DNA from 2 places in the Dietzia sp. JS16-p6b genome. Region 2 is predicted to be linked to the other one. Evidence: predicted binding sites of a transcription regulator. Region 2 holds the regulator's gene; the other holds the start of a gene.
The links. Region 2 encodes LexA, which represses DNA repair genes until DNA is damaged. Its sites were predicted from a motif close to CGAACANNTGTTCG; they were not measured.
Positions count from the first base shown of each region.

Region 1: the regulator LexA is predicted to act here: its motif matches at 6,226-6,239, upstream of CT688_RS11480 (HNH endonuclease signature motif containing protein).

Region 1 covers NZ_CP024869.1:2,514,097-2,525,604, reverse strand. The annotation lists gene CT688_RS11500 (ATP-dependent helicase) at 1-1,748, shown strand, start outside; gene CT688_RS11495 (cation diffusion facilitator family transporter) at 1,933-2,829, shown strand; gene CT688_RS11490 (DNA-formamidopyrimidine glycosylase family protein) at 2,918-3,793, shown strand; gene CT688_RS11485 (SDR family oxidoreductase) at 3,790-4,545, shown strand; gene CT688_RS11480 (HNH endonuclease signature motif containing protein) at 4,550-6,187, opposite strand; gene CT688_RS11475 (dihydrofolate reductase family protein) at 6,358-6,951, opposite strand; gene pgi (glucose-6-phosphate isomerase) at 7,017-8,663, opposite strand; gene CT688_RS11465 (DUF5701 family protein) at 8,769-9,509, shown strand; gene CT688_RS11460 (chorismate mutase) at 9,418-9,696, opposite strand; gene CT688_RS11455 (sodium:alanine symporter family protein) at 9,743-11,179, shown strand; gene CT688_RS11450 (UvrD-helicase domain-containing protein) at 11,220-11,508, shown strand, end outside.
Region 2 covers NZ_CP024869.1:1,918,709-1,930,216, forward strand. The annotation lists gene CT688_RS08725 (TrkA family potassium uptake protein) at 1-412, shown strand, start outside; gene CT688_RS08730 (hypothetical protein) at 469-1,230, opposite strand; gene CT688_RS08735 (hypothetical protein) at 1,278-1,466, shown strand; gene hrpA (ATP-dependent RNA helicase HrpA) at 1,514-5,428, shown strand; gene CT688_RS08745 (hypothetical protein) at 5,459-6,004, opposite strand; gene nrdR (transcriptional regulator NrdR) at 6,085-6,543, opposite strand; gene CT688_RS08755 (hypothetical protein) at 6,658-7,020, opposite strand; gene lexA (transcriptional repressor LexA) at 7,249-7,917, shown strand; gene hflX (GTPase HflX) at 8,016-9,464, opposite strand; gene dapF (diaminopimelate epimerase) at 9,521-10,405, opposite strand; gene CT688_RS08775 (malate synthase G) at 10,525-11,508, shown strand, end outside.

The sequences.
Region 1 (11,508 bases), 600 kb from region 2:
CCGGCCGCACCTGGTGGGCCGGTGTCGAGGATGTGCCCAGGCTCCGCGACGGGCTCGGCGTGCCTCCGCCGCGCGGGGTCTCCTCGGCTTTCCTCGGCGACGCCGACGATCCCCTCGGCGAACTGGTCCGCCGCTATGCGCGAACCCACGGCCCGTTCACGGTGGATGCCCTGGCGGCGCGCTTCGGCCTGGGTGTGGCCGTGGCGCGCGGCGTGCTCGAGCGGTTGACCTCGGCCGGGACTCTGCTGGCCGGTGAGTTCCGCCCGGGGGCCGCGGGACCGGAGTGGTGTGACGCCGAGGTGTTGCGCCACATCCGCCGGCGCTCGCTCGCCGCGTTGCGCAGCCAGATCGAACCGGTGTCGCACACCGCGCTGGCCCGCTTCCTGCCCGGCTGGCAGAGCCTGGGCTCCGGCTCCGGTTCCGGTTCCGAGTCCGGTGTGGACGGCGTCCTCGCGGTGGTCGAGCAGCTCGACGGGCTGGCGGTGCCCGCCTCCGCGCTCGAGCCTCTCGTCCTCGCGCCCAGAGTCCGCGACTACTCCCCGGCGATGCTGGACGAGCTGCTCGCCGGGGGAGAGGTGCTCTGGAGCGGGCGGGGCCGAGCGGGGGCCCGAGACGGCTGGGTCTCCCTGCACCCGGCGGACTCCGCAGGAGCAACCCTCCCACTCGACCGGCCGCAACCGGAGGGCGTGGTTCACATCGCGGTGGTCGAGTCACTGCGCGGCGGGGCCCTGTTCTTCCGGGACATCGTGACCACGGTGAAAGAGGCGGCTGCACAAGAGTCGACCGGTGATGCCCCGGAGGTTGCCGGACCAGCCGCCACCGTACCGGCCGTCACCGAGGCCGTCGTCCGCGACGCCCTCTGGGACCTGGTGTGGGACGGCGTGGTCACGAACGACACCCTCTCGCCGTTGCGGGCGGTCCTGTCCGGTGGCGGCTCGTCGGGGTCGGGCACCGCCCACCGCTCACCGCGGTCCTCGGCCAGGCCACGTCGGGCCCGCCTGGGCCGGACCTCCATGGCGCAGTTGAACGGCGCGATGGCCGCCGGCACGCGGACGCCTCCCGTGGTGGCCGGTCGCTGGTCGCTGGTGCCGGAGCCGGTCACCGACGCGACTGTGCGCGCCCACGCATGGGCCGAGACGCTCCTGCTGCGCCACGGCGTGGTGACACGGGGTGCGGTCGAGGCGGAGGAGATCCCGGGCGGGTTCGCCGCCGTCTACAAGGTGCTGGCGCAGATGGAGGACTCGGGTCGCTGTCGCCGTGGCTACTTCGTCGAGGGTCTGGGTGCCGCCCAGTTCGCCGCCGGCAACACCATCGACCGCCTGCGTTCCTACGACGACACGGCCGACGACGCCCACTGGCCCTCCGGCACCGACGAGCCGGCAGTGCGAGTCCTCGCCGCCACCGACCCGGCCAATCCGTATGGCGCCGCCCTGCCCTGGCCGCAGGCCCCGGAGGGTGGATCGGGTCACCGTCCGGGCCGGAAGACAGGCGCTCTCGTGGTGCTGGTCGACGGACTGTGTGTCCTGTTCGTCGAGCGCGGTGGCCGAACCGTCCTGATTCTCGAGGACCGCGCGGGCGCGGTGGCCCTCGCCGCGTCCGCGCTGGCCGCAGCGGTGAAGTCGGGGGCCGTGGGACCACTCACCGTCACCACCATCGCCGGCGAGCCCGTCCACACCTCGCCCGTCGCGGCCGCCTTCGAGAACGCCGGTTTCGGGGCGACGCCGAAGGGGTTGCGCATCCGGCGGTGAGGCACTCCGCCCCCCGGCGGTGATGCCCCACGCCTCGGCCATTGAGTCACCCACGCCAACGAGTTAAGATATGCGCATCAATGCATATATAGAGAGGGGCGTTGGAATGGGGATAGGGCACTCACACGGAAGCCACACCCGCGGCCCCGCCCACGCGCACGGCCCCGCCCACACGCACGGCTCGGTGAGCACGCAACCGTCCGGCCACGCCGGGGCTCGCTACCGGGTGAGGCTGGCGTGCGCCTTTGCTCTGACCTCGGTGTTCTTCGTCGTCGAGCTGATCGCCGGCGTCATCTCCGGCTCCCTGGCGCTACTCTCCGATGCCGGCCACATGGGGGCGGACGTGGTGGCGCTGGGCGCAGTGCTCGCGGCCACGGTGATCGCTTCGCGTCCGGACCGCTCCGGCCGACGGACGTTCGGCCACTATCGGGTGGAGATCTTCGCCTCCGCGCTCGCGGTCCTCATCATGGGCGGAATGGGCGTGTACGTCCTGGTCGAGGCGTTCAGCCGGTTGGGTTCGGACGCGCACGTCGCCACCGGGACCATGCTGATCGTGGGTGCGATGGGACTGGTCGTCAACGTCGTCTCGCTACTCCTGCTGCGCAGCGGTTCATCGGAGAGCCTCGCGGTCCGCGGCGCGTATCTCGAGGTCCTGGCCGACGCGGCCGGATCGGTGGGGGTGATCGCGGCCGCGCTGCTCATCCGGGCCACCGGATCGACCGTGTGGGATCTCGTGGTGGCCGTGGCGATCGCCGCGTTCATCGTCATCCGAGCGGTGATCCTCGGTCGACAGGTCGTCGCGGTGCTGGCCCAGCACGCGCCCGCCGGGGTCGACCCCGCTGCGGTGGAGTCCGAACTCGCGTCGGTGCCCGGCGTGGAGGGGGTGCACGACCTGCATCTGTGGACCCTGACCTCCGGAATGGATGTCGGGACGGTCCACCTGGTGATCGCCCCCGGGGCGCAGCACGCCGGAATCCTTGAGGAGGCGCGGCGCGTCCTGCGGGAAGCCCACGGAATCGAGCACGCGACAGTCCAGATCGAGACCGCCGGCGTCGTGGAGTGCCGCGCTCTGGGATGGTGAACTCGGCGATTCGGAGAGCGGCCAGGGCGGGCACAGCGGCCAGGGCAGACACGGTGGACAGAGTAGACAGTGGACAGAGGGGTCGACGGTGCCAGAGGGTGATTCCGTTTACAGGGCGGCCAGGCGGGTCGACCGGGCGTTGGCCGGACGGACCCTCGACAAGTCCGAGCTGCGAGTTCCCCGATTCGCAGCGGTGGACCTGCGGGGCAGGGCCGTGGTCACCGCCCGGTCCCGCGGCAAGCACCTCTTCGTCGTCGTCGGCCCCGACGCGCAGGGTCGGGACCCGGTCACCCTGCACATCCACCTGAAGATGGAGGGCCGCATCCACATCCATCGTGCGGGAGAGCGGTGGCGGTTCCCCGCGCACACCGTCCGGCTGCTTCTGCGTGCGGGTGACGTCGAGGTGGTGGGTACCGAACTCGGAGTGCTGCGCGCACTGGACCCGTCCGAGGCCGATCGGGCGGTCGACCACCTCGGCCCCGATCTCCTGGGGCGGGACTGGGACCCGGACGCCAGCGTCGCGGAGGTGATCAGGCGAATCGGTGAGCGGCCCACCCGGACGATCGGGGAGGCACTGTTGGACCAGAGGAATCTCGCCGGGATCGGCACCGTCTACCGCGCCGAGCTCTGCTTTCTGCGAGGCCTCGACCCGAGAGAGCCCGTCGAGGCGGTGCCGGATCTGCGCGCGGTGGTGGTCCTCGCCCGGCGGATGCTCCTCGCCAATGCCGACCGCTCCGTCCGGGTCACGACCGGCGACACGCGCCGCGGGAGGGAGCTGTGGGTGTACGGGCGGGACGGCAAACCCTGCCGCAGGTGTGGGACCCAGGTGGAGACGTTCCGACTGGGTGGTCTCGCCGACCCCGATGAACCGAGCGATTCGCTCGATCGCATCGCCTACCGCTGCCCGTCGTGCCAACCGGGGCGTGCCACACTGGGGCCATCGCCAACGGAGGAGAACCTGTGACCGACCGCAACACGATTCTGATCACCGGAGCCAGCGCGGGTCTCGGCGAGGGTATGGCCCGTCGCTGGGCCGCGCAGGGCAAGAGCCTGGCGCTGTGCGCCCGCCGCCTCGACCGCCTCGAGGAGCTCCGCGCCGAGCTCGTGGCCGCCAACCCCTCGATCACGGTGGCGGTCCGCGAACTCGACGTGGCTGATGGCGACGCGGTGGAGCGGGTGTTCGGTGAGCTCGACGCGGAGCTCGGAGGCATCGACCGCTTTGTCCTCAACGCCGGACTCGGGAAGGGGGCGTCCATCGGCACCGGCAAGGCGCACGCCAATCGCGAGACCGCGATGGTCAACGTGATCGGCACCCTCAACCAGGCCGAGGCCGCGATGGAGCTCATGAACAAGAGGGGTGAGGGGCACCTGGTGTTCATCTCGTCCGTGAGCTCCCTGCGCGGTATGCCCAAGGCCCAGAACACCTACGGCGCCACCAAGGCGTTCGTGTCCTCGCTGGCGCAGGGCCTGCACGCCGAACTCGACAGCGCGGGCAGCCGCATCAAGGTCACCGACATCCTCCCCGGGTACATCCGCACCGACATCAACCGCTCGGTCAAGACCTCACTGATGACCGAATTCGACGAGGGCGTCGACGCGCTGGTCAGGACGATCGACGCCGAGCCCACTCGGGCACTCGTCCCCGCCAAGCCCTGGAAGGCGATCGGTCCCCTGTTGACACTCCTGCCGGAGAAGGTCAGCCGCAGGTTCGTCTGACCTGCTAGAAGGGCGGCGGGCTGAGGAGGTCGTCGAGTAGGGCCCGGACCTCGTGCTCGACCGTGCTGACCACGGGCGCGTTCCGCCGCCACCAGCGACCGTGGTCGCCAGAGCGGGTGTCCGCCGATCCATGTGCGCGGGCGCGCTCGGCGTTCAGGCGGAGCGCTCGGCGAGACCAATAAGTGGGCTCCGGCCGCGCTTCACCGCCTGTGGTGGTCGGGTCCGGGTTTCGCTGCTGTTGCCTATTCCAGGCCTGGGACTCCGCGCGGGCCTGCTCGCGGCGGTAGGCCCCGAGCGGCCCGGAGGGTCGGGTCGTCATGGTCGCCCCATCGGGGGTGACGACGGTGAGACCTCCCTCGGGCTCCAGGTTGTAGATCCAGTCGGAGAAGGTCTTGAACCGGTGGTGACGCCGACACAGACACATGAGGTTGTGCTCTTCGGTCGGCCCGCCCCGGGCGGGGTCGGCGTGGTCGAACGGTCGGACATGATCGATGTCACAATCATCGGCTGGAACCGCACACCCGGGGTGGCGGCAGGTTCCGTCGCGCAGCCTGATGCGGCGTGCCAACTCGGCTCCGGGCCGGTACTTGAGGCCGCGGCCGGCGTCGTCGGCGGCACCGATGCGGGGGTCGACCTTCTCGACGCTGGCACCGTCGCTGATGTTCAGCATGTCCAGCAGAGCCTGAAGCGCGGCCTCGCCCGTCCGGGTGAACTCCACCCGCACCCCGTCGCCGTCGGCACCGGGGTTGTCCGCGCCGGTGTTGCCGGGAGCGATCACGGTGACCTTGGGTCGCAGCGGCGACACGGGATGGTCCGAACTGCCGGGCTGCGGGCTGTCGCCACACACGAGTGACAGCAGCGCGTCCGCGCGGCGTTCGGCCTTGGAGTAGTAGTAGTCCGGGTCCGGCTGGCCGGTCCCCTCGGTGGCGGCTGCGGCGGCTTCGGCGGCGGCGTGTTCGGCAGCGCGCTGGTCGATCGCCTCGGCGAGGACCGCCGCCTCTTCGGTGGCAAGGATGGCCGACACGGTGGACATGCCGTCGGCGCCCTTGTTGATGCGCACTCCGCGGGCACGGCTGGCGTCCTCCTTGCGCCTGCGGATGCCGTCGGCGTCGTGTCGGGCGATGATCGCGTCCACCGCATCGCGAATCGCTCGCGCCCCGCGGCGTTCGCCGGCCTCGATCGCGGCCAGGTAGTCGTCGACGACGTCCTGTTGAACCTGCGGGAGGACCGAGGGATCGACGGTGGCCATCTGGCGGGCCAGCAGTTCGGCGGCGCGCTGGTCCAGGCGCCCTGAGGCCAGGGCTGCGAGGACGGCGGGGTAGCGCTGGTGCAGGTCCGCGGCGAAGGAGACCATCGATTCGGCCCGCAGGGTGGAGACGGCCATCGCTGCCACCACGTACCCGGTGGCCACATCGAACGGGTCGACCACCGCGTGGCCGGGCGGGGACTCCGGGCCGGCGCCCGAGTGGTCGCGGCGCAGGCACTCGAGCAGCAGGTCGTAGCAGGCCGACAATCGCCGGGCAGCGGCCCGGTTCTCCGCCTCCCAGCCGGCACGAACCGAGGTGGTCAACCTGGTCAGCGGATCGACTCCGGAGGAGCCGAGGGAAGCGCTGCCCGTGAACGGGTTCTCGTCGCCGTCCATACCGCACCCCCCGTCACCATCGAGTGTCCGACGCCTGTCGAATGTATGTTCGATACTACACACACAGGTTCGAATGTTCAAGGGGTGTGGACTGGTCATCGCCGAGACTCGGGCAGGCGAGAGCGCAGGCGTGCACGCAGGTCAGCGGTACGGCCCGGTAGGCGGCCCGGTCAGCGGGTGGGGAGCGCCTCGGGGCCCACCACGTCGAACAGCATCGCTGTGAACTGGCCCTGCGCCTCGAGCTGCCGGCGGCGAAGACGGAGCCGGCGGGGCAGCAGGGGACGCCCGGAACCGAGGACGACCGGACACTGGTGGATCCAGACCCGGTCGAGCAACCCCCGGTCGGCGAACTGGCCCGCGAGGTCGCCACCACCGACCACCCAGACATCCCCGCCGCCGGCGGCATCGACCAGGAGGGGGTGCAGATCGCCGACGTCACCGGCGACGAACTCGACTCCGTCGACGGGATCGAGATCGCGGTGGGTGACGACCCAGCTCGGCACGGAGTAGGGCCAGACGAACGGTCGGCCGTCCTTCGTGAGGTCGCGGCGCACCCACTCGAACGTGTTGACCCCGCAGACGAGTGAACCGACGCCGGAATAGAAGCGGTCGAAGTGGAGGGCGGGGAGCGCGGGGTCGGGCTCGGTCGGTGTGCCACCTGTGGGATCTGCCCCGCCGGAGGTCGCGAACAGCCAGGAGAGGCTCTCCTCGTCGTCGGCGATGTACCCGTCGAGGCTGGTGGCGGTGCAGTAGACGGTGCTCATGCGGGAATGATCGCACCGGGGTACGACACCCGGCTACGAGCCCTTCGTAGGCGAGGAGGGCCGACTCAGCGGCGACCGCGGGCCTCGCGGTAGATCTCCACGAGAGAATCCGTCGAGGAATCGAAACCGTCTCCCGGGTGCCTCTCGGCGGTCAGAGCCCGCAGGAGCTCGCCGGCCTGCGCCTTACCCAGCTCGACCCCCCACTGGTCGAAGGCGTTGATGCCCAGCACGGCGGCCTGGGTGAACACCACGTGTTCGTACAGCGCGATGAGCTGGCCGAGGACCCCGGGTGAGAGCGACGGGGCGAGGATCGTGGTGGACGGCCGGTTGCCGGGCATGACCTTGTGGGGCGCGAGCTCGGGGTCGACCCCCTCCGCGAGCACCTCCTCCTCGGTCTTGCCGAACGCCAGCACGCGGGACTGGGCGAAGAGGTTGGCCACGAGCATGTCGTGCATCGAGCCGGCGCCGTCCGCGGCGGGCAGGTCCGTCACCGGGCGGGCGATACCGATGAAGTCCACCGGGACGAGCTGGGTGCCCTGATGCAGGAGCTGGAAGAAGGCGTGCTGGCCGTTGGTGCCGGGCTCGCCCCAGTAGACCTCACCGGTGGGGTAGGAGACGTCGGAGCCGTCGAGCCGGACCGACTTGCCGAGGGACTCCATGGTGAGCTGCTGCAGGTAGGCGGGGAAGCGGAGAAGCCCTTGGGCGTAGGGAATCACGGCCTTGGACTGGGCTCCGAGGAAGCAGGTGTACCAGATGCCGAGCAGGGCCATGAGGACCGGCGCGTTGTGCTCGGGTGCCTCGGTCGCGAAGTGCAGGTCCATGGTGTGGAAGCCCTCGAGCAGCTCCACGAATGCCGCCGGTCCCACCGTGATCATCACCGACAGGCCGATCGCCGACGACACCGAGTACCGGCCCCCGACCCAGTCCCAGAACTCGAACATGTTCTCCGCCGCGATCCCGAAGTCGGCCACCTTCTCGGTGGCGGTAGACACCGCCACGAAGTGGGACGCGATCGCGTCCTGTGACCCGAGCGCCTCGACGAAGTGCCGGCGCGCGGCATGGGCGTTGGCCATGGTCTCCTGCGTGGTGAAGGTCTTGGAGGCCACAACCACGAGAGTGGTGGCGGGGTCGACCTCGGAGAGCACGTCCGAGAGGTCCGCAGGGTCCACGTTGGAGACATAGCGTGCGCGGACGCCCGCGGTCTGCAGGTGGCGCAGGGCCCTGTCGACCATCACGGGACCGAGGTCCGAGCCCCCGATGCCGATGTTGACCACGGTGTCGATCCGCGCCCCCGTGTGCCCCGTCCATTCGCCGGAGCGGACCCGCTCGGCGAAATCGGCCATCCGGGTGAGGACCCCGTGGACGTCGGCCACCACGTCCCGTCCGTCGACGACGAGCTCGGCGTCGGCGGGGAGACGGAGCGCGGTGTGGAGGACGGATCGGTCCTCGGTCGTGTTGATCCGGTCACCCCGGAACATCGCGGCCCGCTGCGCCGGCAGACGGGCGGCGTGGGCCAGCTCGGTCAGCGCGCTCATGACCTCGTCGGTGACCAGGTGCTTGGACAGATCGATGTGTAGGTCGCCCGCGGTGACCGTCATGCGGCGACCCCGCTCCGGGTCGGCGGCGAACAACTCGCGGAGGGTCACGCCACCGATCATCGGAACGAGGCCCTCGATGTCCGACCACTGCGGGGTCGTGCTGATGTCCGTCATAACCGCTCCTGCCCAGTCTCGCCGCCCGGGGGTCGCCCGCCGTCCGTATGCGAGGCTAGTCGGGAATACGGGGGCCGCGTTGTCCGTTCCACACACGTGACCCCCATGACTCCTCCGTCCGACTCCTCCGTCTCGGCCCAGGTGGAACGACTGGTCGAGCTGGGCGTGCCCGGGCTCGCCGGGATCACTGCCGGGCGGCTGCGGGAGCACGCCGCGTCACTCCCCGCCGACGTGGCCGTGGGAAGGCCGGTGCTGGCGGTCCACCCCTCGTTCGTTCCCACCGCTCAACTCGTGAGCCTGCTGCGACGTGAGGGCAGGGCCGGTTTCGTCGTGGTCGACATGTCCGACCTGGCCGAGTTCACACCGACCGACGACGTCCGGGTGCCGGACGCCCCGCTCTACCTGGTCGATGACGTGACACGTGACGACGACATGCTGGGCTGGACCCCGACCGACGCGCACGCCGAGTTCGCCCGGCGGGGGCGCACTCCGCTGACCATCTCCGAGGGGGTGAGCTGGCTGCTCCAACAGCCGGAGATGCTCGAACCCGGCAGGTGCTTCATGTGCATCGGGTCGCGCAGGCGCAAGGCCGACGGAGCGCTGGACGCCCGGACCCCGGCACTGTGGATCAGCGGGGGGACGGGCCGCGACGGTCGGGAGAGCAAGGGGGCCCCGAAGGTGGGCTGGTGCTGGGCGAACAACCACCACACGTGGTTGGGGTTCGCCTCCACCGCCGGACGCGTCGGTCCGGGTCTCAGCCCAGTCGCCCGCGACCCAGGCGCAGGAGCATCCCCGCGAGGGTCTGCCCCTCCTGGCCGAGGGAAGAGAAGCGCTCGTAGACCTTGAGTTCGCGGGTGTGGACCAGCTTGGTGCCGCCGGACTTCATCCGCGTGCGGCCGATGCGCTTGGATATCTCGCTGCGGCGGACTATCGCGTCCAGGATCTCTGCGTCCAACCGGTCGATCTCCAGACGGAGCTCCTGGATCTGGGCCTCGGACAACGGATCGTCCGTGCCGGCGGGGTCAGGGTTCATGTCGTAATCATCCCACTCTCTTCCGCTGGACCCTCAGGACAGTCTAATGTTGCCGCCCGTGGACAACTTGAACACGCTTCTCGCGGACATCGGATCCGTGATCTGGGGACCATTCGTCCTCATCCCGCTGCTGCTCGGCACCGGCCTGTTCCTCACGATCAGGCTGCGCGCGATCCAGTTCCGCAAACTGGGCCCCGCGCTCAACCTGGGGCTGCTCCGGCGCCGGGACGACGGCGGCGCGGGTGACATCAGCCAGTACCAGGCGTTGACCACCGCGCTCGCCGCGACGGTCGGCGTGGGCAACATCGTCGGTGTCGCGACGGCGATCTCCCTGGGCGGGCCCGGCGCGCTCTTCTGGATGTGGGTCACCGCCCTCGTGGGAATGGCCTCCAAGTATTCGGAGGCCTTCCTGGGGGTGCGGTACCGCGTGACCGACGCCCGTGGCGAGCAGTCCGGTGGTCCGCAGTACTACCTCCACCGGGGATTCGCCGATCTGTTCGGCCGGACCGGCGCCCGGGTGGGACTCGTCCTGTCTCTCGTCTTCGCGGTGTTCGCGGTCCTGGCGAGCTTCGGCATCGGAAACATGACGCAGGGCAACGCGGTGGCGGCCCAGCTCGACAACTCCTTCGGCATCCCCGTCGTGGCCTCCGGCGTGATCCTGTTCGTCCTCACCGGTGCGGTCCTTCTCGGCGGCATCAAGTCCATCGGCCGGGTCACGGCAGGGTTCGTCCCCCTGATGATCGTGCTGTACCTGCTCGGCGGGATGGTCGTCCTTGTGCTCAACGCCGACGCGATCCCCGGGGCGTTCGGGCAGATCTTCACCGAGGCCTTCACCGGCACGTCCGCGGTGGGTGGCTTCGCCGGTGCCGCGATCATGTACGCCATCCAGATGGGCGTGGCGCGGGGCATCTTCTCCAACGAGTCCGGTATGGGCTCCGCGGCCATCGCGGCCGCCGCGGCCAAGACCACCCACCCGACCCGTCAGGGCCTGGTGTCCATGACCCAGACCTTCATCGACACCATCATCGTCGTCACCTTCACCGGCCTGGTGATCGTCACCTCCGGGGTGTGGGAGCGGGGGAGTGACACGGCCGGCACCATGACCGCCGACGCGTTCGCCGAGGCGATGCCGTACGGCGACAAGCTCGTGGCGGTGGCGATCGCGTTCTTCGCCTTCTCGACGATCCTCGGCTGGTCGTACTACGGCGAGCGGTGTGTCGAGCGACTCGTGGGCGCCGGGGGGGTCATTCCCTACCGGATGGTCTTCACGTGCGTGGTGTTCGTGGGTGCGGTCGTCGAGCTCGAGGTTGTGTGGAACTTCGCCGACGTGATGAACGGCCTGATGGCCATCCCGAACCTCATCGGACTCCTGGTCCTCTCCGGTCTCATCGTCCGCGAGACGAAGCACTACCTGGACAACGATCCGACTCTGACGGCGACGGCAGCGCAGGTCGAGGAGTTCATGGGGGACCGCCCGCGCTGAGATCGGGCTGTCGGAGCGGGTGGGTAGATTGGACACCACGATGACCCACTCCGCCTCCGCTCCAGCCAGCGTTTCAGCTCCAGCCAGCCGCACCTCTGTCGATTCGCCCCTCCTCGACGGGCTCAACCCACAGCAGGTCGCCGCGGTCACGCACCGCGGCGGCCCGTTGTTGATCGTGGCCGGCGCGGGCTCGGGTAAGACCAGCGTGCTGACCAGGCGGATCGCCTACCTGCTGGCCGAGGGGGGCGCGCACCCGGGGCAGATCCTCGCCATCACGTTCACCAACAAGGCCGCCGCGGAGATGCGGGAGCGGGTCTCCGGCCTGGTGG
Region 2 (11,508 bases):
GCTGGCCAAGACGGAGTTCGCCGTGCCCCGGGTGGTCGCCCGCGTCAACGACCCGCGGAACGAGTGGCTGTTCGACGACCGCTGGGGGGTCGACGTGGCCGTCTCGACGCCCCGGCTCATGGTTTCGGTGGTCGAGGAGGCCGTCGCCGTCGGTGACGTCGTGCGGCTGATGACCCTGCGTCGCGGCGGTGTCAACCTGGTGAGCGTGACGCTGCCGGACCAGACCCCCCTCGCGGGCAGGCCCGTCTCCCGCGTCCGGCTCCCCCGCGACGCGGCGCTGGTGGCCGTCCTCCGGGGAGGCAGGGTGATCACTCCCGAACCCGACGTCCCGTTCGAGCCCGGTGACGAACTGCTCGTCGTGGCCCCCGAGACGGCCGAGGAGGATCTGAGCATCGCGATCCTCGGCGGCTGACACCCGTTGACTCCCGCTCGAGCGTCCCGCCAGGCAGCTGCGTCCGAGCGCGCTGGTCAGTACCCGCGGTCCGCGTCTGCGGGAACGGTGACCGCGACCTCCCGCCCGTAGTCCCACCCCGGCGCGAGGGGCAGTGCGTCTCCGCTCCAGAACCGTCCGGGGTCGTACCAACTGGCATCACCGGCCGGCAGCAGGACGCCCATCGCCTCGAGTGTCATCCCGACGACCTCGGCGCAATAGGCGGCCTCCATGCGCAGTACCGGCCCGGTGTCGACGGTTCTGCGCCACGGGAGACCGATGCCCCGCCTCCCCCGGGCAACGGCCTCACCGTCCCCTCCGGACCCGGGCCCCGTGCCGGCGTCGCGGACGGATCGGCGCCGTCCCCGAGCTGCCCACCGACCCCGGGCCCACCGGGCGGTCAGGCGCCCCGCGGAGGGGAACGACACACCGTTCAGGCGGGCGATCGTCTCCAGTACCGCGTCCTCCTGCGCCTCACCGGTCTCCGGGCTGATCTGCCGGAACCATGCACGTTGTCCGTACGGCCCGGTCCACTGACGCACCGCCGCCTCGAGATCGTGCAGTTGGACGCCGCGTTGCCTGCGACCCGTCCAGACGTCCGTCAGCGCGCGACCCATCTCGGCGTGCCAGAGGAGCGGCGGTAGATCGTCGAGAACCACCGCCACCCCCACGTGGTTCACGGGGGAGTTGGTCAGGGTCTGAATGAGCCTGTCGGCGGTCGTGCGCCCATGGAAGAGCCAGAGGTCCCCGGTCCGGGTGCGGTGGGCTGCGGCGGCGAGCGGGACGGTGTCGAGGCTCATGCCGCGATCCTGCCAGGTGACGCGGCCGTAGGACCTACCCTTGGACCATGGCACCCCGCGGACGGCAGTGGTTCAAGGTGGTCGGCGCCGCCGGAGTGGTCGGCGTGGCGGCCACAGGCATCCTCGCCGCGCGGACCGAACGCCGGCGGCAGGCCTACGAGCCCGACGAGATCCGGGAGCGACTCCACCAGCGCTACACCCGCCTCCAGTCGCGCCGGGACGGCTCATCGGGCTGACACCCGGATCGGTGGGGTCACCGGTTGGCGATACGCTGGTGTACACCATGACGACGTCCTCCGAGCCCGCCCCCGACCTGCGCCGGGCCCGGCACGATCTGCTCGTCCGACTCGATGACGTCGGCATCCTCGACGCCCACCGGCTCCGGTCGAGGATCCGGAAGGCGCGCGCGGACCAGGTGGCCGACCTGGGCAGGAGGATCGACGACGCCGCCGAACGACTGCGGCGGCGCGCCGGGTCGATCCCGACACCGGAGTACCCCGAGCACCTCCCGGTCAGCGCCCGCAAGGACGAGATCGCGGCGGCGATCCGCGACCACCAGGTCGTGGTGATCGCCGGGGAGACCGGGTCCGGCAAGACCACCCAGATCCCCAAGATCTGTCTGGAACTCGGCCGAGGCGTGCGTGGGATGATCGGACACACCCAGCCCCGCCGTCTGGCGGCCCGGACGGTCGCCGAACGCATCGCCCAGGAGCTCGGAGCGGAGCCCGGCCACCTGGTCGGTTCCGCCGTGCGATTCGACGACCGCACCGGCGCCGACACGGCCGTCAAACTCATGACCGACGGCATTCTGCTCGCCGAGATCCGGAGGGACCGGCTGCTGCGCGCCTACGACACGATCATCATCGACGAGGCGCACGAGCGCAGTCTCAACATCGACTTCCTGGTGGGCTACCTCCGGCAGATCCTGCCCCGCCGACCGGACCTCAAGGTCATCATCACCTCCGCCACGATCGACCCGGACCGCTTCGCGCGCCACTTCGCGGATGCGGCGGGCCGGCCCGCCCCTGTCATCGAGGTCTCCGGTCGCACGTTCCCGGTGGAGATCCGGTACCGGCCGCTCCGGGTCGACCACGCGGACCGCACCGTCGACCTGGATCCCCTGGACGCGCTCGCCGACGCCGTGGGCGAACTCCTCGCCGAAGGGGATGGCGACGTCCTCGTGTTTCTGTCCGGCGAGCGCGAGATCCGCGACGCCGAGGAGGTGCTCCGGGGCCGGAGGTTCAAGGCAACGGAGATCTTCCCTCTCTTCGCCCGGCTCACCGCCGCCGAGCAGCAACGGGCGTTCCGTCAGCACTCGACCCGGCGCGTCGTCCTGTCGACCAACATCGCGGAGACCTCGGTGACGGTTCCGGGAATCCGCTACGTCGTGGACACCGGCCTCGCGCGGATCTCCCGCTATTCGACACGCACCAAGGTCCAGCGACTGCCGATCGAACCCATCTCACAGGCCTCCGCCGCGCAGCGCGCCGGCCGTTGTGGCCGCGTCGCCGACGGAATCTGCATCCGCCTGTACTCGGAGGATGACTTCGACTCCCGGCCGCAGTTCACCGACCCGGAGATCCTGCGCACCAATCTGGCGTCGGTCATCCTGTCGATGGCCGATCTCGACCTGGGCGCCGTGGACGATTTCCCGTTCGTCGAACCACCCGACCGCAAGGCCGTCCGGGACGGGATGACGCTGCTCACCGAACTCGGTGCGCTCCGGATCGACGACGACGGGCGCCCGCACCTGACGAGGGTGGGTCGCGACATGGCGTCCCTCCCCCTCGATCCCCGTCTGGCGCGGATGGTGGTGGAGGGCCACCGCAACCGCGCGCTGGGGGACGTCCTGGTGGTGGTGGCGGCGCTGACGGTTCAGGACGTGCGGGAGCGACCCGCCGAGGACCGAGATAAGGCGGACCAGTTCCACCGTCGGTTCGCCGACAAGTCCTCGGACTTCCTGGGTTACCTCAACCTGTGGCGCTACCTCACGGAACAGCGCCGCGAACTCTCTGGCAGCGCGTTCCGCAAGATGTGCAAGGCCGAGTATCTGCACTGGTTGCGGATCCGGGAATGGCAAGACCTCACCGCCCAGTTGACCAGCATGTGCCGGGACCGGGGTTGGCATCCGCCGTCCGGCCACGCCGCCGAGGACGACCTCCACAAGGCGATCCTGTCCGGCCTGCTTACCAACGTCGGGATGAAAGACGAGGACACCAGGGAGTTCCGCGGCACCCGCGGCATCCGCTTCCAGGTGTTCCCCGGTTCCGATCTCGCCCGCAGACCACCGCGCTGGGTCATGGCCTCCGAGCTGGTGGAGACGTCCAGGCTGTGGGCCCGTGATGTCGCGCGCATCGACCCGGCGTGGATCGAAACCCTCGGGGCTCACCTGGTCCGGTCCCAGTACTCCGAGCCGTACTGGTCCGACGCCCAGGGCGCCGCGATGGCCTACGAGAAGGTTCTCCTCCTGGGTCTGCCCGTCGTCGAATCGCGCCGCATCCTCCTGTCCCGGGTCGATGCACCGCTCGCCCGGGAGATGCTGGTCCGGCACGGCATCGTGGAGGGCCGGTGGTCAACCCGCATCCCGGTGATCACCGAGAACGCCGCGGCGGTGGAGCAGGCGCGCGAACTGGAGACCCGGAGCAGGCGCCGGGGCCTGGTCATCGATGACGACGCGGTGGTCGAGTTCTACCTCGAGCGACTCCCCACCGACATCACCTCCGGGCGCCACCTGGAGTCGTGGTGGAAGAAGCAGGGCCGCAAGGATCCGGACCGTCTACGACTGACGCCCGAGCGGATCCGCACCTCGGACACCGCTCCGGCCGCCTCCGAGTTCCCGCCGATCTGGAAGCAGGGTGAGCGGGATTTCGAGCTCAGGTACGCGTTCGACCCTGGTGTCGACTCCGATGGCATCACCGTGCGGATCCCTCTCCCCCAATTGTCCTCGGTCGCGGCCTCCGGTTTCGAGTGGCTGGTCCCCGGCCTTCGGGAGGAGTTGTACACCGAGATGCTGCGAACTCTGCCCAAGTACCTACGGCGTCTGTGCTCCCCTCCCGCCGAATACGCACAGCTGCTGGCCGGAGATCTCACCCCGCGCTCGGCTCCTCTCCCGGTGGCTCTCGCCGGGGCGCTCTCGGCCAGGATCGGGACGACCGTCGATCCCCGCGAATTCCATCCGGAACACCTCCCCGGCCATCTGCGCATGCGCTTCGAGGTCGTCGACGGCGACGAGGTGGTGGCCTCGGGTACCGATCTCGCCGCCCTGCGCAGCCGCCTGGTGGAGAAGGTCCGAGCCACGCTCAACTCGCGACTCGTCCCCGACGACGGGCCCCATCGGGCCTGGACCGCGGACACGATCGGGGACCTGGAGACCTCGATCAGCGGGACGGTCGACGGTGTCGAGGTCACGGTCTATCCGGCGCTGCAGGTGCGCCCGGACGGCCTCCACCGGATCGCGTGCGCCACCGAGGAGGAGAGGAGGGCCGCTCAGGCCGCGGCCGTGTTGACGATGATCTCGAAGGATGTGATCACCGCGGCGGCGATACTCCGGGGCCGTCCGGTGGAGCAGCGCCTCGCGCTCACCCAGTATCCCCACGGCGGTGCCGACGGACTGGTCTCCGACGCGGCCCTGGCCGCGTGTGGACGGATGCTCGCCACACGTCAGGGGGTGCCGGTACTCACCGTGCAGGAGTTCGAGGAGCTGCGTGCGCGGGCCAGGGCCGAAGCGCCGGGCGCCGTCTCGGCGTCGATCACCGCCGCTCTCCCGGCGCTGGTCGCCGCGCGATCGGTGACGGCGCGGTTGGAGCAGGCCCCGCGTGACGTCGCAGACGACGTCCGACCCGCGCTGGACTTCCTCGTGGGCAAGGGATTCCTCGCGCGTCACCCCGTCGAGGTCCTGCCGCAACTGGAGCGTCATGTGAGAGCGATCGACCTCAGGCTCGACCTGGCGGAGAAGTCACCGGCGAGGTATCGGGAGCTCACCGCACGGCTCAAGGAGTCGGAGGCGACCGTGGCACAGGCGACGGCGGCACTGCGCGGGCGACCGGGTGGGGCGAGGACGTCCCGGGATCTGCGATGGATGCTGGCGGAGTATCGCGTCGGACTCTTCGCACAGTCCCTGGGCACCTCGCGCCCTGTCTCCGCCGAGAGGATCGAGAAGGCGGTGACCGCCGCTCTCTCCCGCCGGACCGGGAGGTGAGCCCACGACGCCCGCCTCGCTACCTCTCGCTCACGAATCCGGGGTTCGCCCAGCCCCGCGGGCCTGAATCACTCGGTCCACCCGATCCACCCTCGCCAGCACGTACCGTTGCATCGCGACGGGCACAAGGTGCACGCCGATGCCGAGTACCACCACGATCACCGCGCTCCGCCAGGCGCCGGCGAACACGAGTGGGATGGCCACCGCGGCGTGGATCCCCGCGCCCACCCCGTGGGCGACCAGGCTCTGCGTGGCCCTGGCGCGAATCTCCACCAGCCCAGTCCGACCATGGCACGAGTTGACGCGTCGCCCGAGAGCGCGATTCCATCCGACCCGATCCAGCGCACGGAGTACGGAGGGGATACCGAACAAGCGGGCGCGGTGAATCGTCCGCTGCGTTGTAGCGGTCACCCACCTCGGGATCATCGCTTCGGGCACGGGGCCCATAACGCCCAGGATCCCGAGGACACCGGCCGAGAACGCCCACGGGAATACCGGGTGGTGAGGCCCGATGACCAGCCAGGCGCTCACGACGAACGGCACCAACAGTGACGCGCTCGCAACCACCCGGAGCATGGTCTGAGAGTAGATCACTGCCGCGGAACGGGGCTCAGCGCGGCGGGCCCGCGCTCGTCGCTACGACGAAGAACCCTCGCTCACCGGTGAGCGGCGTGGCGCTCTCTGAGTGCGATGATCTCGCGCTCGAAGTCTGCTGCGGAACTGAACTGCTTGTACACGGAGGCGAAGCGCAGATAGGCGACCTCGTCGAGATCCTGGAGAGGTCCCAGGATGGCCAGTCCGATCTCATGAGCGGGAACCTCGGACGCCCCGCCGGCCCTGACCGCATCCTCGACCTGCTGAGCGAGCCGCCGGAGCGCGTCCTCGTCGACCGACCTCCCCTGGCAGGCGCGGCGCACGCCGCGGACCACTTTGTCCCGACTGAAACGTTCCGTCACGCCGTTGCGTTTGAGGACGGTCAACAGCGGTGTCTCAAGGGTGGTGAACCGGTGTCCGCATTCGGGGCACTCGCGTCGACGCCGTATCGCCTGCCCCTCGTCGACCGACCGCGAATCGATCACCCGAGAGTCCTCGTGGTGACATATGGGGCAGTACATTCCAGCTTCGCCATTCGTCGACCTGGTTCGAACCGGTCCACCGGCCGGAGCCGACAGCGGTGCGAGGGCGACGGGCCGCCGTCCCGGGACCATTCTAGAAGGCGATGCCGTGGGTCACGCGTAGGCGGGCCCGCCCACGAGGGCCAACGCCAACAGCATCAGGATTCCGAAGACGATGCCGCCGACCACCAGCGCCCAGGTCGGCACGTCGTCCACCACCGGTGCAGCCGGTCTCGCCTCCACCCCGCACGCCCTGACCTGACCCGTGGACGCCGTCCGCACGCTCACCCGGCGACCGGGTGCCACCGACCGCGTGGGCACCTTCCGGCCACGGTCGAGGGTGCGGGTGACGGACGGGACCTCGGCAGGGACGCGCGTCCCCTCCCTGGGTGAATCGAACCGGTCGTGCGCGGTCGCACACACCTCCGTCCACGGGATGGACGGACGCGATCGTTGCTGCATTTCCAGGACGGTCATGACCACTCCCCACTCGATACTCCGTGCGAACCGGATTCGCACACTCGTGTGACTACTTGTGCACATCTGTTCGAACCCGAACGTGCCTAGAGTTGTATCACGCGGGTCCGACAGAGTCGACACCTGCGCGCGAATTCTTCGAACACCTGTGTGGCGCCCCCGCCCGGTCCGACGTAGGGTGTACACAGAAAGAGACGTCGAACACCCATTCGCTGAAGGGACCGCCGCATGCCCAAACCAGACTTCGAGGCCCTGACGACACGCCAGAAGAGCGTGCTGTTGCACATCCACGACACCGTCAAGGAGAGGGGTTATCCGCCGAGCATCCGGGAGATCGGTGATGCGGTCGGCCTACAGTCCACCTCCTCCGTGGCCCATCAGCTGCGGACCCTGGAGAAGAAGGGCTTCCTGACCCGCGACCCCCACAAGCCGCGGGCGGTCGACGTCCACGGCGTCCCCGGTCAGCGATCGCGGGGGCGACGTGCACCCGCGCAGGAGGACGTACGGCCCGGCGGAGCCGTCGAACCGGTCTACGTCCCGGTCCTGGGGCGGATCGCGGCCGGCGGTCCGATCCTCGCCGAGCAGGCTGTGGAGGAGGTATTCCCCCTGCCCTCCGACCTGGTGGGATCAGGAGACCTGTTCATGCTCAGGGTTGTTGGCGAATCGATGATCGACGCCGCGATCTGTGACGGCGACTATGTGGTGGTCCGTCGGCAGAATGTCGCCGACAACGGCGAGATCGTGGCGGCGATGATCGACGGCGAGGCCACGGTCAAGACGTTCCGCAGGGATTCGACCGGGGTCTGGCTCCTGCCCCACAACCCCTCGTTCCGTCCCATCCCCGGAGAGCACGCGACGATCCTCGGGAAGGTCGTGACCGTCTTCCGCAAGCTCTGAGCCTGTGCCGATGGTGCGTCGCCTGACCTCACCCGGCCGAGGCGGGAACCACGATCGCGACGTGCGTCAGGGCAGATCGGACCCTCACGGCGCTCTGGTCAGGCGACCCCGTCACGCCGGTCGGGGACGCGATACTCGTCGAGTTCTCCCGCCACTGAGGCGGGGAGTCGAACCTCTATCCGGGTTCCGTCCTTCGTGTGATCCTCGGCGACCACAGCGCCCTCCGCGTGGACACGGGAGACCACGTCTCCCCTCGTGAAGGGGATCTCGAGCGTGACCCGCGTGTCCCCCGAGGCGACCACCCCCATGATCCTCTCGAGGAGTTCGTCGACACCCTGACCCGTCGCCGCCGACACGAACACCGCGTCCGGTAGCGCGTGGTGCAGCTCCGTCAGCACGACGGGGTCGGCCACATCGATCTTGTTGATCACCACGAGTTCGCGGGGCCTCTCGGCGTGCTGCTCCTCCACGACGTCGTTGATGACTGTCCGGACGGCGTCGATCTGGCGCAACGGGAACGTGTCAGATCCGTCCACCACGTGCAGGAGGAGCTCGGAATCGACGACCTCTTCCAACGTCGACCGGAACGCCTCGACGAGCTGCGTCGGGAGGTGCCGGACGAATCCGACGGTGTCGGTGAAGACCACCACTCGCCCATCGGGGAGCTCGGCGCGCCGGGTCGTCGGGTCCAGGGTCGCGAACAGTGCGTTCTGGACCAGCACTCCCGCGCCCGTCAGTCGGTTGAGCAGACTCGACTTGCCGGCGTTGGTGTACCCGGCGATGGCGATCGACGGCACCGGGGTCGCGCGCCGTCGATGACGCTTGGTGTCGCGCGCCTGCTTCATGCCCTTGATCTCCCGGCGGAGTCTGGCGGTGCGCTCCCTGATCCGACGGCGGTCGGTCTCGATCTTCGTCTCACCGGGGCCACGGAGCCCGACGCCACCGTTGCTCCCCGCCCTGCCGCCGGCCTGCCGGGAGAGCGCCTCGCCCCAGCCGCGCAGCCGCGGGAGCATGTACTCCATCTGCGCAAGCGAGACCTGGGCCTTGCCCTCACGACTGGTGGCGTGCTGGGCGAAGATGTCGAGGATCAAGGCGGTGCGGTCGATCACCTTGACGTTGACCACCTTCTCGAGGGCGATGAGCTGGCCGGGTGTCAGTTCACCGTCGCAGATCACCGTGTCCGCGCCCGTCGCGGCGATGACGTCCTTGAGGGTCCTGGCCTTACCGGAACCGATGTAGGTGGCGGGGTCCGGCTTGTCGCGCCGCTGGATCAACGCATCGCAGACCTCCGAGCCCGCGGTCTCGGCGAGCTGGGCCAGCTCGGCCATGGCGGCCTCCGCCTGCGCTGACGTGCCCTCGGTCCAGACCCCGACCAGGACGACACGCTCCAGACGGAGCTTGCGGTACTCCGCGTCGTTGACATCCTGGAGCTCGGTCGACAGGCCGACGACTCGGCGCAGCGACGAGCGCTCCTCGAGCTGGAAGTCTCCGACCGAAGGGTCATGGTCTCGTGTGGCCCGGTCAGGGGCGGCGTCATCGATAGTCATCCACGAGCATCATCTCACAGATGCGTCCACGACGCCTCCGCGAACGGAGCCGGGCGTCACCCTGTGTACCACCCGTGCGCGACGAGCTCGGACGGTCCGGTGAGGGTCGAACCGGAACCGGTCAGGGTCACCCCGACCTCGCCCCCGGGGACGGAGACCAGGACCTCGCCCGTGGCCTCTCCGGCGTCGGCCAGAGCCGCGACGGCGGTGGCGACGATGCCGGTGCCGCAGGACATCGTCTCCCCCGATCCCCGCTCATGGACGCGCATCGACACCCGTCCGTCCACCAGCGGGGTGGCGAACTCCACGTTGACCCCCTCGCCGAAGAACGCGGTGTCGTAGACCGGCGCCTCGTGCACCGGTAGGTCGCGTAACCCCGCGGCCCCCAGACCCGGGACCACGCACGCGAGGTGCGGGTTGCCCATGTCCACGGCGAGGCCCGCGTACACGCGTCCGGCGAGTTCCGCCGAGGACACCCCGAGGAGCACGGGTTCACCCATGTCCACACGGACCACGGCGTGGGTGTGGTCGTGGTGGAGGATGTCGGCGGGACGGGGACCGGACCGGGTGCCGACGGCGATCCGGCCGACCCCGGCACGGCCGGTCGCGACGAGGGCGTGGGCGAACACCCTCACGCCGTTGCCGCACATCTCCGCGATCGAACCGTCCGCATTCCGGTAGTCCATGAACCAGTCCACGGCATCGACGCCGTCCGGCAGAGCGGGGAGGACGCCCCGGTCGACCAGGGCACCGGCCGTGGCGATCCGGAGTACCCCGTCCGCGCCGAGTCCGCCCCGCCTGTCGCACAACGCCCTCACCAGGTCCTCGTCGAGCCCCAGTTCCGCCCGGTCGTCGGGCAGGATCACGAAGTCGTTGAGAGTTCCGTGACCCTTGATGAAGGACAGTCCCTCGGACGGTGCGGTCACAGGCGTGGAGGTCATGGCATCCGAGTCTAGCGACCCCGGCACCCCGTTCCACCCTGCGGAAAAGTCGGATGATCACAGGGCTCGTGAGCACTAGAGTCGTCTGCAGGAACGGTCCCTATGTGAGGAGAGCATCGATGTCCGAACGCATCACTGTCGGCGGTATTCAGGTCGACGAGGTCCTCTACGACTTCGTCAACACCGAGGCGATCCCCGGCACCGGGGTCGATCCCGACGCGTTCTGGGCGGGTGCCTCCGAGATCTTCACGGATCTGGCCCCCCGCAACCGTGAACTGCTCGAGACCCGCGACGCGTTGCAGTCCAAGATCGACGCCTGGCATCACGAGAACCCTGCCCCGATCGACCAGCGCGCGTACACGCAGTTCCTGCGGGACATCGGCTACCTGGTGCCCGAGCCGGATTCCGTCTCCGTCACCACGGAGAACGTCGACGCGGAGATCGCGACCGTCGCCGGACCCCAGCTCGTCGTCCCGGTCATGAACGCCCGCTTCGCGATCAACGCCGGCAACGCCCGGTGGGGATCGCTCTACGACGCGCTCTACGGCACCGACGCGATCCCGGAGTCGGACGGGGCGGAACAGGGCACGGGGTACAACAAGGTCCGCGGCGACAAGGTGATCGCCTGGGCCCGCGAGTTCCTGGACGACGCCGTTCCGCTGGCGTCGGGCAGCCATGTGGGCTCCACCGGATACGCCGTCGTCGACGGCAGTCTCCAGGTGACCGTCGCCGACGGATCGACCACCGGCCTGAAGGCCCCGGAGAAGTTCGTGGGGTACCTCGGTCAGGCCGCCTCCCCGTCGTCCGTCCTGCTCTGCAACAACGGGCTGCACATCGAGATCCAGATCGACCCGGACTCCCCGATCGGTTCCACGGACTCCGCGGGCGTCAAGGACGTCGTCCTGGAGTCCGCCGTCTCCACCATCATGGACTTCGAGGACTCCGTCGCCGCCGTCGACGCCCGGGACAAGACCCTGGGGTACCGCAATTGGCTGGGCCTCATGAAGGGTGATCTGTCCGAGGAGATCACCAAGGGCGACAAGACCTTCACCCGTGTCCTGAACGACGACCGGGTCTTCACCGCTCCCGACGGCGCGGGCGAG